3 regions of the Nocardia sp. BMG51109 genome follow, and region 2 is predicted to be linked to each of the others. Evidence: riboswitches for the same ligand, from Rfam matches in the RefSeq annotation. Region 2 holds a riboswitch; each other region holds the start of a gene.

Region 1 (3,330 bases), on a different contig from region 2:
AACAGCTCACCACAAGGGTTTTCACCGGCCTCACGCTGCTGGACACCGCGCAGGCCACCGTCGGCGCGGTGGCGATGCTCGCCGACGCGCTCACCCCGCACGAGGAGGCCGTGCTGACCAATATCGCCTTCATGGAGTCGGTGCACGCCAAGTCCTACAGCTCGATCTTCTCCACGCTGTGCTCGACCCGCCAGATCGATGCGGCGTTCGACTGGTCGGAGGACAATCCGCACCTGCAGCGCAAGGCGCAGATCATCGTCGACTACTACCGCGGCGACGACGCGCTGAAGCGCAAGGCCGCCTCGGTGATGCTGGAGTCGTTCCTGTTCTACTCCGGCTTCTTCCTGCCGATGCGGTGGTCGGCGCGCGGAAAGCTCACCAACACGGCCGATCTCATCCGGCTCATCATCAGAGACGAAGCAGTGCACGGCTTCTACATCGGCTACAAATGCCGGCGCGGCCTGGCCGAGCTGACCGAGGCGGAGCGCCGGGACCACCGCGACTACACCTACGAACTGCTGCACGCCCTGTACGCCAACGAGATCGACTACGCCCACGACCTGTACGACGAGGTCGGCTGGACGGCCGACGTGCTGCCGTTCATGCGGTTCAACGCCAACCGGGCACTCGGCAATCTGGGCTACGAGCCCGCCTTCGCCGCCGAGGACTGCCGGGTCGATCCCGCGATTCTCGCCGCGCTCGATCCGGGCGCGGGCGAGAACCACGACTTCTTCTCGGGCTCCGGCAGTTCCTACGTCATCGGCAAGCAGCAGCAGACCGAGGACGCCGACTGGGACTTCTGAACCCGGACTTCTGAACCCGGACCGGCTCCCGAGCCAGGGCCGGACGCCGGACGCCCGGCCCCCGGCCGATCAGCTCAGCGCCTGATCCAGGTCGCCGAGCAGATCCTCGACGTCCTCCAGGCCCACGGAGATCCGTACCACGCCGTCGGTAATCCCCACGGCCGCACGGCCTTCCGGCCCCATCGCCCGGTGGGTGGTGGTGGCCGGATGCGTGATCAGGGTCTTGGCATCGCCGAGGTTGTTGGAGATGTCGACGATGCGCAACCGGTTCAGCACCTCGAACGCGCGCTTCTTCCCTTCGTCCGCGAGCGACGCCAGCTCGAAGGTGACCACGGTGCCGCCGCCCGACATCTGCCGCGTGGCCAGCTCGTGTTGCGGATGGGACGGCAGGAACGGGTATTTCGTCCACGACACCGCCGGATGCCCCTCCAGGAACTCCGCGATCCGCAGCGCCGACTCGGCCGACCGGCCCACCCGCAGCGGCATGGTCTCCAGGCCCTTGAGCAGGGTCCAGGCGTTGAACGGGCTGAGCGCGGGGCCGGTGTGCCGCATCAGGTGCTTCACCGGACCGTCGATGTAGTCGGCCGTGCCGAGGATCGCGCCGCCGAGCACCCGCCCCTGACCGTCGATGTGCTTGGTGCCCGAATACACCACCACGTCGGCGCCCAGGTCCAGGCTGCGCTGTAACAGCGGCGTGGCGAAGACGTTGTCCAGCACCACCTTCGCGCCGGCGGCATGCGCCAGCTCGGCCACCCGCCGGACGTCCACCAGGCTCTGCATGGGATTGGCCGGCGTCTCGAAGAACACCGCCCGGGTGGGCTTCGACAGCGCCTCCTCCCACTGCGCGGGGTCCTCACCGTCGACGAAGACGGTCTCCACGCCCCAGCGCGGCAGGATCTCGTTGCACACCACGAAACAGGAGCCGAACAGGCTGCGCGCGGCCACCAGCCGGTCACCGGTGCCCAGTAACGCCGCGAGCGAGGTGAACACGGCCGACATGCCGCTGGCCGTCGCGAAGCATGCCTCGGCGCCCTCCAGCAGCCGCATCCGCTCCTCGAACATGGCGACCGTCGGATTGCCGTAGCGCGAGTACACGAAATGCTCGACGTCGCCGGTGAATGCGGCCTCGGCCGCCTCGGCGCTCTCGTACACGAACCCGGAGGACAGATACAGCGCCTCGGAGGTCTCCTCGAACCCGGACCGCCGCAGGCCGCCGCGCACGCCCAGCGTCGCCGAGCCGACGCCGTCGGGCAGCGGCTTGTCGAAGGCGCCCCCGGTGATCACGACTGCCTCCACGGCAGCCCGTGCGCCCGCCACCCGGCGCCGCCGCGATGAGCGTCGGCGTCCAGCGGACCCTCGAACCCCTCGAGCACGTTGTAGGACGGCGCGAATCCGGCCGCCGTCGAGGCCGCCGCGGCGCCCTGCGAGCGCTGACCGGACCGGCACAGGAAGATCACCGGCCCGCTCCCGTCCGAATCGCGCTCGGCGAGCACCTCTTTCAGCTGATCCACGAACCGCCCGTTCGGCGCGCCCGCGATGTCGACCCATTCGATCAGCGCGGTCGGCCGATCGAGGGAACTGGTGTCCGGCACCCCGACGAACCGCCACTCGGCCTCGGTGCGCACATCCACCAGCACCGCGTCCGGGTTGTCGCGCAACAGATCCCACGCCTGCTGCGGGGTGATATCGCCCGCGTAACTCACTTCTCGTACCTCCTGAGAATCCGCACTTGCCGCATCGTGGAGACTTCGATGCGTGGCCTGGTCGTCACCCGGAGCACCCCACCGCGGAGGAGGGTTGCCGGCCAGCGAGCCGGGGCTTGGCGCTGGCGCTCATGACCTGAAAATAGAGAGTGCCTGGTCACAGGCCCGTGTGTCAAACCTGGTCGCGCTATCACTGGCACACCAGCCAGGAGCCGCCCGAGTGGACGAGGGTCCACGTCGCGGTCGTCTCGCGGCCATCGATCCTGCTCGTCACGGTCGCGTGCGCGCGATCGCCGTCGACGGCGGTATCGGTGATCCGCGCGATCTCGACCTTCTTGCCGAGCGCGTCCGGGCCCAGCGGCGACCGATTCGGATCGAATCCCTGGCACGCGGCGGTCGCGCGCCGCTCGGCATCCGTATCCGCCTGCGCCGTCGCGAAATTGCCGACGGCCACCCCGATCCGGTCCTCGGGTGTGACGGACTTCTCCGTCGGCCGCGCCAGGGCCAGGGCCACGCCCCCGCCGATCACCACCACCGCGACCGCCGCGGCCGCGAGGAACGGCACCGCGGACCGTGTGGTGTCGCGCTGGTCGATCGGAATCGGGTCGTGGGCGTCGTCGGTCATGCGTCGATCATCCCCGGTCGGGGCGGGTGTGCGAGATCACACCCGAGTTTTCCCGCCGGATCCCGGGAATAACCGCGATAGCCGCCACCGATAGACTCGGCAGAACCTCCTGGCCCCGGCCAGGAACGAACGACATCCTGCGGAGCAACGAGGCAGCATCGATAGGAGTCGGATCCGCCGGGTGCCGCCCGGCCCACAC
Region 2 (3,330 bases):
CCGCGGTCGCGGATGGCCTGCGGCACCTGCGCCGCGATGGCATCGACCTTGTCCGCGCGCACCCTGCCGGACTGTTCCGGAGACAGGTCGAAGGTCTGTCCCTCCACCGTGCGGACCTCGTCGATGTTCTCGCCGTTGCCGCACGCACCGGCCAGCAGTGCCGCGGTCGTCAGTACTGCGGCCCATGCGGCGACACCTCGGCCGTGGCGGGCTGGAAACATGGTCGTGTCCTTTACATCCGGAATCGGTACGTACTCGACGAAGCTCAGAGCACGTGGGCCAGAAAGGCTTTCGTGCGGGGATGGGCGGGGTTGTCGAGCACTTCCATCGGCGGGCCCTGCTCGACGATCCGCCCGGCGTCGAGAAGCACGACGGTGTCGGCGATCTCGCGGGCGAACCCGACCTCGTGGGTGACGATCACCAGCGTCGCTCCGTCGTGGGCCAGGGTGCGGATCACGTCCAGGACCTCGCCGACGAGTTCCGGGTCCAGCGCCGAGGTCGGCTCGTCGAACAGCACGACGCGCGGCCGCAGCGCCAGCGCCCGGGCGATCGCCACCCGCTGCTGCTGACCGCCGGACAGCTGCCTCGGATAGGACTCGGCCTTGTCCGCCAGCCCGACCCGTTCCAGCAGGGCGATCGCCTCACCCTCCACCTCGTTCCGGCCGCGCCCCTGCGCGCCCACGGGTGCGAGGGCGACATTCGCGAGCACCGTGAGATGCGGGAACAGATTGAAATCCTGGAAGACGAACCCGATCCGCGACCGCTGCCGCAGGACCTCCCGCTCGCTCAGCTCGTGCAGTTTCGCGCCCTTGCGCCGGTAGCCGACGAGCTCGCCGCCCACCCGCACGGTGCCGGCGTCCACCTTCTCCAGATGGTTGATCACCCGCAGCAGGGTGGATTTCCCCGAGCCGGACGGCCCCGAGCACGGCGGTCACCTCGCCCGGACGCACGGCGAGGTCGACGCCGCGCAGCACCTCGTCGTGACCGAAAGACTTACGCACGCCCCGTAATTCGAGCGCGTACTCGGCCGTTTCCCCGCCCTGTCGTCATCGCCGCTCCTGTGTCGTGATCTCGGCGATCTTCCGGCGCACGCGCTGCCACGGCGTCGGGGGAAGTTCGCGCTCACTGCCTTTCGCGAAATATCGCTCGATGTAGTACTGGACGACGGTCAGGACCGTGGTCAGCACGATGTACCAGACGGTGGCCACCATGAGCAGCGGCACCACCCGGCCGTTGCGGCCGAAGATCACCTGCACCTGGTAGAACAGCTCGGCGATCGCCATCACGGAGACGATCGAGGTGCCCTTGAACAGGCTGATGATCTCGTTCACCGCATTCGGCAGGATGCCGCGCATGGCCCTGCGGGGCGACGATGGTGAAGAACTGCCGCCGCCACGGCAGGCCCAGCGATTTGGCCGCCTCCACCTGCCCCGGATCCACCGAGATGATCCCCGCCCGGATGATCTCGGCCGAATACGCCGCCTGATGCAGCGCCAAACCGATGACGGGCGGCGGTGAATCCGCTGATCACGCCGTTCACGTCGAAGGTGTACACGGCCGGGCCGAACGGGACGCCGAGGCTCAGCGTGCGGTAGAGATAGGCGATATTGAACCAGAAACAGCAGCTGCACGATCAGCGGGATGGACCTGAACGCCCAGATGTAGACCCCACGAAATGACCTGTAGCACAGGATTGTTCGACAACCTGCCGATGGCGAGGCCGATGCCGAGCGCGAAGGCCGAGCAGGGTGCCCCAGCAGGTTCAGCTCGATCGTCAGCCGCAGCGCCCGCAGCACCGAGTCCGCGGTGAAGTACGCACCGAAGGTCGGCCAGTCCCAGCCCGGATTGGTGACCAGGCCGTGCACGAACTGCGCCACCAGCACGAGCGCCACCGCCGCCACCCACCCAGCGGCCACGGATGCCAGGTGCGTGCTACCGGCAGGACGTCCCTCCCCTGCCGCGTCCGATGCCCGCTCGGCGCCGGTGCTGCCACGGTGCTCATACGTCGATCGATCCCTCCATCGGTCCCCGGCGGTAGCACCCACACCCGAGAGCCGGGGGGTTGCTGCGACGTCGTCGAGCCGGGTCTCTCGGTCGCTCTGGATGGCCGGAACATGACGCTAAACCGCGCTCGCCCCGGCGTCTGCATTCTCGATCGCGCTGAATCCAATTCTTGCCGGGGCCGGTTTTCGCGCCGACGGAGGGTTTTGCTCGCGCTGATCGTGACGCGGTGGCAGATCCGCGCCGCCGCCGGATAATTCGTGCGACGGGACGCCACCCGGCCCCGCACTCCTGTCCGTCAACGTCGTCCCGTCCCGTCAACGTCGTCCCTGTCCGTCACCGTCGTCCCTGTCCGTCAACGTCGTCGAGGAGCCCTTTGACCACGTCATCACTGCCGGTGAATCTCAAGCACGCCAAGGACATCCACCCGGACGTGGACGTTCCGCCTGCTGCACGAGCTCAATCCACCCGGAGCGCACGCTCTGGTCACCGGCCGAGCTGCGCCGAGCTGACCGCGGCGGTGGCCGATCAACTGGCCCACTCCCCTGCTGGACATTCGTCCGATTTCCGGCACCGGGCAGCGGTGGTGGAGCCGGCCTGGGGTCTCACCATGGGTGGTCGAATTGTGGCTGCCTGTCGTGGGGACCGGGCCAGGGCACCGAACCGCACGACCACGGCGGCGCGTCGGGGGCGTTCACCGTGACCGTCGGCCAACTCGACGAGCAGTATCGCCATCCCGGTAACGCGGTCCGCGACGCACGGTGGCGCGCCGGTGAAACCCGTCGCCTTCGGCCCGCAACGGGCACACTGGGTGCGCAACCCCAGCCACCACCCGCCCGGCCGCCTCGGTGCACGCCTACTCACCACCGTTGCAGCCCGTGCGGGAATACCACTCGCTCGACGATTTCGAGGGCATATGAGTTTCGAGGGCATATGAGCACGAACGACGAACCGGTACTGAACGTCGAGCAGCTGCTCGGGCGCGCCCGAGCCGGTCTGGACCGCCTCGACCCGCGACAGGCGGCCGAGTCGCAGGCGTCCGGCGCACTGGTGGTCCGATATCCGGCCGGAATCGAACCGCAAGGCGGAGGGGACGATTCCGGGCGCGCTGGCGATCGAACGCATCGTGCTGGAGTGGCGGCTCGACCCCGCGGGCGACCATCGGCTGCCGGGCCTGACCGGCGACACCGCCGTGGTGATCGTGTGCAACGAGGGCTACGCCTCCAGCCTCGCCGCCGCCACGGTGGCGGCAGCTCGGGCTGGCGCGGGCCACCGACCTGGCCGGCGGGTTCCGGGCCTGGAAGGCGGCGGGTCTTCCGGTCGACGGCG
Region 3 (3,330 bases), on a different contig from region 2:
ATGAGGGGGACTCCTGCATCGGAAGGAATGTGCAGCCATAGTGGCACCGTCTGACAATTGGCGTCAAGAGAAAAGTGTCCGACTATGACATTTGGCGGTACTCGTCACAATGAGAGCCGATAGCGATAGAATCGGGGCATGCTCGACTCACCGCCGCGTCCAGACCAGCCCGGCCTGCGCGAACGCAAGAAGCAGCAGACCCGGCGCCGCATCATCGAGGTGGCGCTGCGGTTGTGCGACGAGAACGGCTTCGAGGCGACCACGGTCGAGCAGATCGCGGAGGCGGCCGACGTATCGCCGCGGACGGTGAGCCGGTACTTCGAACTGAAGGAGGACATCGTCCTCGCCCCGATCGAGGAGTGGGGCCGGATCATCGCCGCCCACCTGCGCGAACAGCCGATCACCGGCAACGAGTTGCAGGCCCTCTTCGACACCTACCTGGCGGTCACCACCGAGAGCATCGAGGGCGGCGGGCCGCTGCCCTTCGAGTGGTTCCAGCACATGCAGCGGATCACGCGATCCAGCCCGACGGTGCGCGCGCGCAGCATGGAGTTCACCGACAGCAAGATCGTCGAAATCCACTCGGCCCTTGCCGAACGAGTCGGCGCCGAGCCCGACTCGCTCACCGTGCGACTCATCGCCGCGACCTGGAACGCGATCCTGCGCACCGGGATGGAATGCGATGCCCAGCTTCCGGAGTGCGCGCCGGCCGAGTCGGCGGAGGCGACCATCCGGGCCGTCCGGGGCGCCTACGACGAGTTCGTCGGCCGCTGCGCGGTCCCGGTGGCCCGGGCGAGTGAGGCCGGGGGTTAGCTCCCCGACCTCGTCTCGCTTCCCGCGCCGGCGATCCGCTACCATCCAGTCAGGTCATGAGTGCCAGCGCCAAGCCCCGGCTCGCTGGCCGGCAACCCTCCAGTTGCGGTGGGGTGCTCCGGGTGATGACCAGGCTCTCGAAAGCCGAGAGCAAGCGCGACTATCAGGAGGTCACCGACATGTGTTGTTGCCTTTCGAGATTCGAATCCCGATAACGGGCCGCACGCCGCCTCTCGGCACACCGCACCTGGAGTAGTACATGAGCGACTCGACCACGTCCGGGCACGATCCGGCGAACCGGAGCCACGCGACCGACCGGCACCGGGCCGGCCCCGGCACCCTGGGAGCCCGCACGGCGCATCGACAGCGCCCCTTCCCCCCCGGCGCCGCACGCATCGCTGTGCCCGGCATGGCGCACACCCGCGACGTGGCACGCACGACCGCACCCGGCGCCGCGCATTCCGCCGCCCTCGCACGCACGATCACCCTCGGCCCGACCGGCACCACACACACAGCGACCCGCACCACCGCACACACCGCTACCCACGGCAAAGTACGCACTGCCGTCGGCGGCCCCGCACTCACCACCTTCCGCAGCGCCGGGCGAACGGCGTCCCCGGGGCGGGTGGCTACCATCGATGATGTGCGTTTCGCTGTCGTTCGCCCGGTACCGGCCCCGCGGCCGGCGGACAGGGTGCGGCGGATTCCCGGCGGCGGCCCGGGGTGGAACGTCGGTATCGGCAGCGCGGGTATCGGCAGCGCGGGCATCGACGATGTGTCGGCCGGTCGGCGTGCCGGGTTGGCGACGGCGGCGTGGTGACCGTGGGCATCGGCTCGGAGACGGACCGTTCGGCCGCGGCCACGCTGCTACCGCCGCCGGACGGCACACTCGGCACCATTGCCATCGGGGATGTGCGGCTGGAGAGCGGGGCGGTGGTCCCCGATGTGAAGCTCGCCGTGCAGCGCTGGGGTGAACTGTCGTCCGAGCGGGACAACGTCGTATTCATCGAGCACGCCCTGACCGGCGATTCCCATGTGGTGGGCGCGCCCACCGAACCGCACCAGCTGCCGGGCTGGTGGGACGGCATCGTCGGGCCGGGCGCGCCGCTGGACACCGACGAGTGGTGCGTGATCTCCACCAACGTGCTCGGCGGCTGCAAGGGCAGTACCGGGCCCGGATCTCCCGCGCCGGACGGAAGGCCCTGGGGCGCACGGTTTCCCGGTATCTCCATCCGCGATCAGGTGACCGCCGAGGTGAACCTGATCGACCTGCTGGGTATCGACCGGCTGGCCGCCGTGGTCGGCGGATCGATGGGCGGGATGCGGGTCCTGGAATGGATGATCGGCCACCCGCGGCGGGTCGAGGCCGCGCTGGTGCTGGCCGTCGGCGCGCGTGCCACCGCCGATCAGATCGGCACCCAGACCACGCAGGTCGCGGCCATCAAGGCCGATCCGGACTGGCAGGGCGGCAACTATCACGGCACCGGCCGGGCGCCGACCACCGGGCTGGGGATCGCCCGCCGGATCGCGCACCTGACCTATCGCACCGACTTCGAGCTGGACCACCGCTTCGAGAATCAGCCACAGGGCGACGAGGATCCCCGCAACGGCGGCCGCTACGCGGTGCAGAGCTATCTCGAGTACCAGGGGGCGAAGCTGTCGCGGCGCTTCGACGCGGCCACCTACGTGCTGCTGACCGAGGCGATGAGCCGGCACGACGTGGGCCGCGGGCGGGGCGGGATCGAGGCCGCGCTGGCCGGCACCGCGGTGCCGTGCATCGTCGGCGGCGTCGACTCCGACCGGCTGTATCCGCTGCGCACACAGCAGGAGCTGGCCGATCTGCTACCCGGCTGCAAGGGCCTCGAGGTGGTGCACTCGCGCGACGGGCACGACGGGTTCCTCACCGAGATCGAGGCGGTCGGCAAGCTGCTGACCGAGACCATGGAGCTGGTGCGGGCGACCCGGTCCGAGCGCTGAGATCGCCGGTCAGCCGACGCCGAGGCTGCTGATCGTCGCGGCCAGCACGATGATGAGACCGCCCAGCACGGTGTAGGTACCGATGTCGAACGGCTTGCTGCGGACCGCCAGGAGACCGACCCGCGCCGTCGGCAGGCACGCCCGCAGCGCGGCCGCCAGCAGCGTCGCGCCGCCGATCACGTAGGCGCCGCGCCGCCAGCGATCCTGCGCCACGAAGATCACCGCGACCAGCAGGACCGCCACCACGAGCAGCATCGGCAGGTGGTTGCCGAAGAATCGGCCGACCGGGTTGGGGTGCCGTGCGGGGGGCGCGGGGGCTCCTCCTCCCTCATCCACTTCGATCACGCCCCGATTCTTCCATTGCCGACGCTCCCGGTCTCGACACGACCACCGCCCCGGGGCGCACCCGCCGCATGCGATGCTGGTGCCCGTGCTCCATGTGGTGTTCTTCGAGCCTCGGATACCTCCCAATACCGGTAACGCGATCCGGCTCGCGGCCGGCACCGGATGCGAACTGCATCTGATCGAGCCGCTGGGATT

What was found. Region 2 has a riboswitch for S-adenosylmethionine ahead of D892_RS39970 (amino acid ABC transporter permease). Riboswitches for the same ligand answer to the same signal wherever they lie in the genome.
Region 1: linked by a shared signal. The riboswitch ahead of D892_RS0113670 (rhodanese-like domain-containing protein) and the one ahead of D892_RS39970 (amino acid ABC transporter permease) in region 2 are both predicted to bind S-adenosylmethionine.
Region 3: linked by a shared signal. The riboswitch ahead of D892_RS0116655 (hypothetical protein) and the one ahead of D892_RS39970 (amino acid ABC transporter permease) in region 2 are both predicted to bind S-adenosylmethionine.

The regions. Positions count from the first base shown of each region.
Region 1 covers NZ_JAFQ01000004.1:2,701,458-2,704,787, reverse strand. The annotation lists gene nrdF (class 1b ribonucleoside-diphosphate reductase subunit beta) at 1-803, shown strand, start outside; gene D892_RS0113675 (O-succinylhomoserine sulfhydrylase) at 873-2,087, opposite strand; gene D892_RS0113670 (rhodanese-like domain-containing protein) at 2,084-2,506, opposite strand; SAM riboswitch class IV at 2,524-2,643, opposite strand; gene D892_RS0113665 (hypothetical protein) at 2,697-3,131, opposite strand.
Region 2 covers NZ_JAFQ01000003.1:342-3,671, reverse strand. The annotation lists gene D892_RS0100190 (ABC transporter substrate-binding protein) at 1-221, opposite strand, end outside; partial or broken gene D892_RS39975 (amino acid ABC transporter ATP-binding protein) at 266-1,001, opposite strand; partial or broken gene D892_RS39970 (amino acid ABC transporter permease) at 1,047-2,002, opposite strand; SAM riboswitch class I at 2,016-2,110, opposite strand.
Region 3 covers NZ_JAFQ01000004.1:3,349,580-3,352,909, reverse strand. The annotation lists gene D892_RS0116665 (MFS transporter) at 1-2, opposite strand, end outside; gene D892_RS0116660 (TetR/AcrR family transcriptional regulator) at 139-813, shown strand; SAM riboswitch class IV at 866-976, shown strand; gene D892_RS0116655 (hypothetical protein) at 1,073-1,633, shown strand; gene D892_RS0116650 (homoserine O-acetyltransferase) at 1,630-2,790, shown strand; gene D892_RS41310 (DUF3017 domain-containing protein) at 2,800-3,045, opposite strand; gene D892_RS0116640 (tRNA (cytidine(34)-2'-O)-methyltransferase) at 3,221-3,330, shown strand, end outside.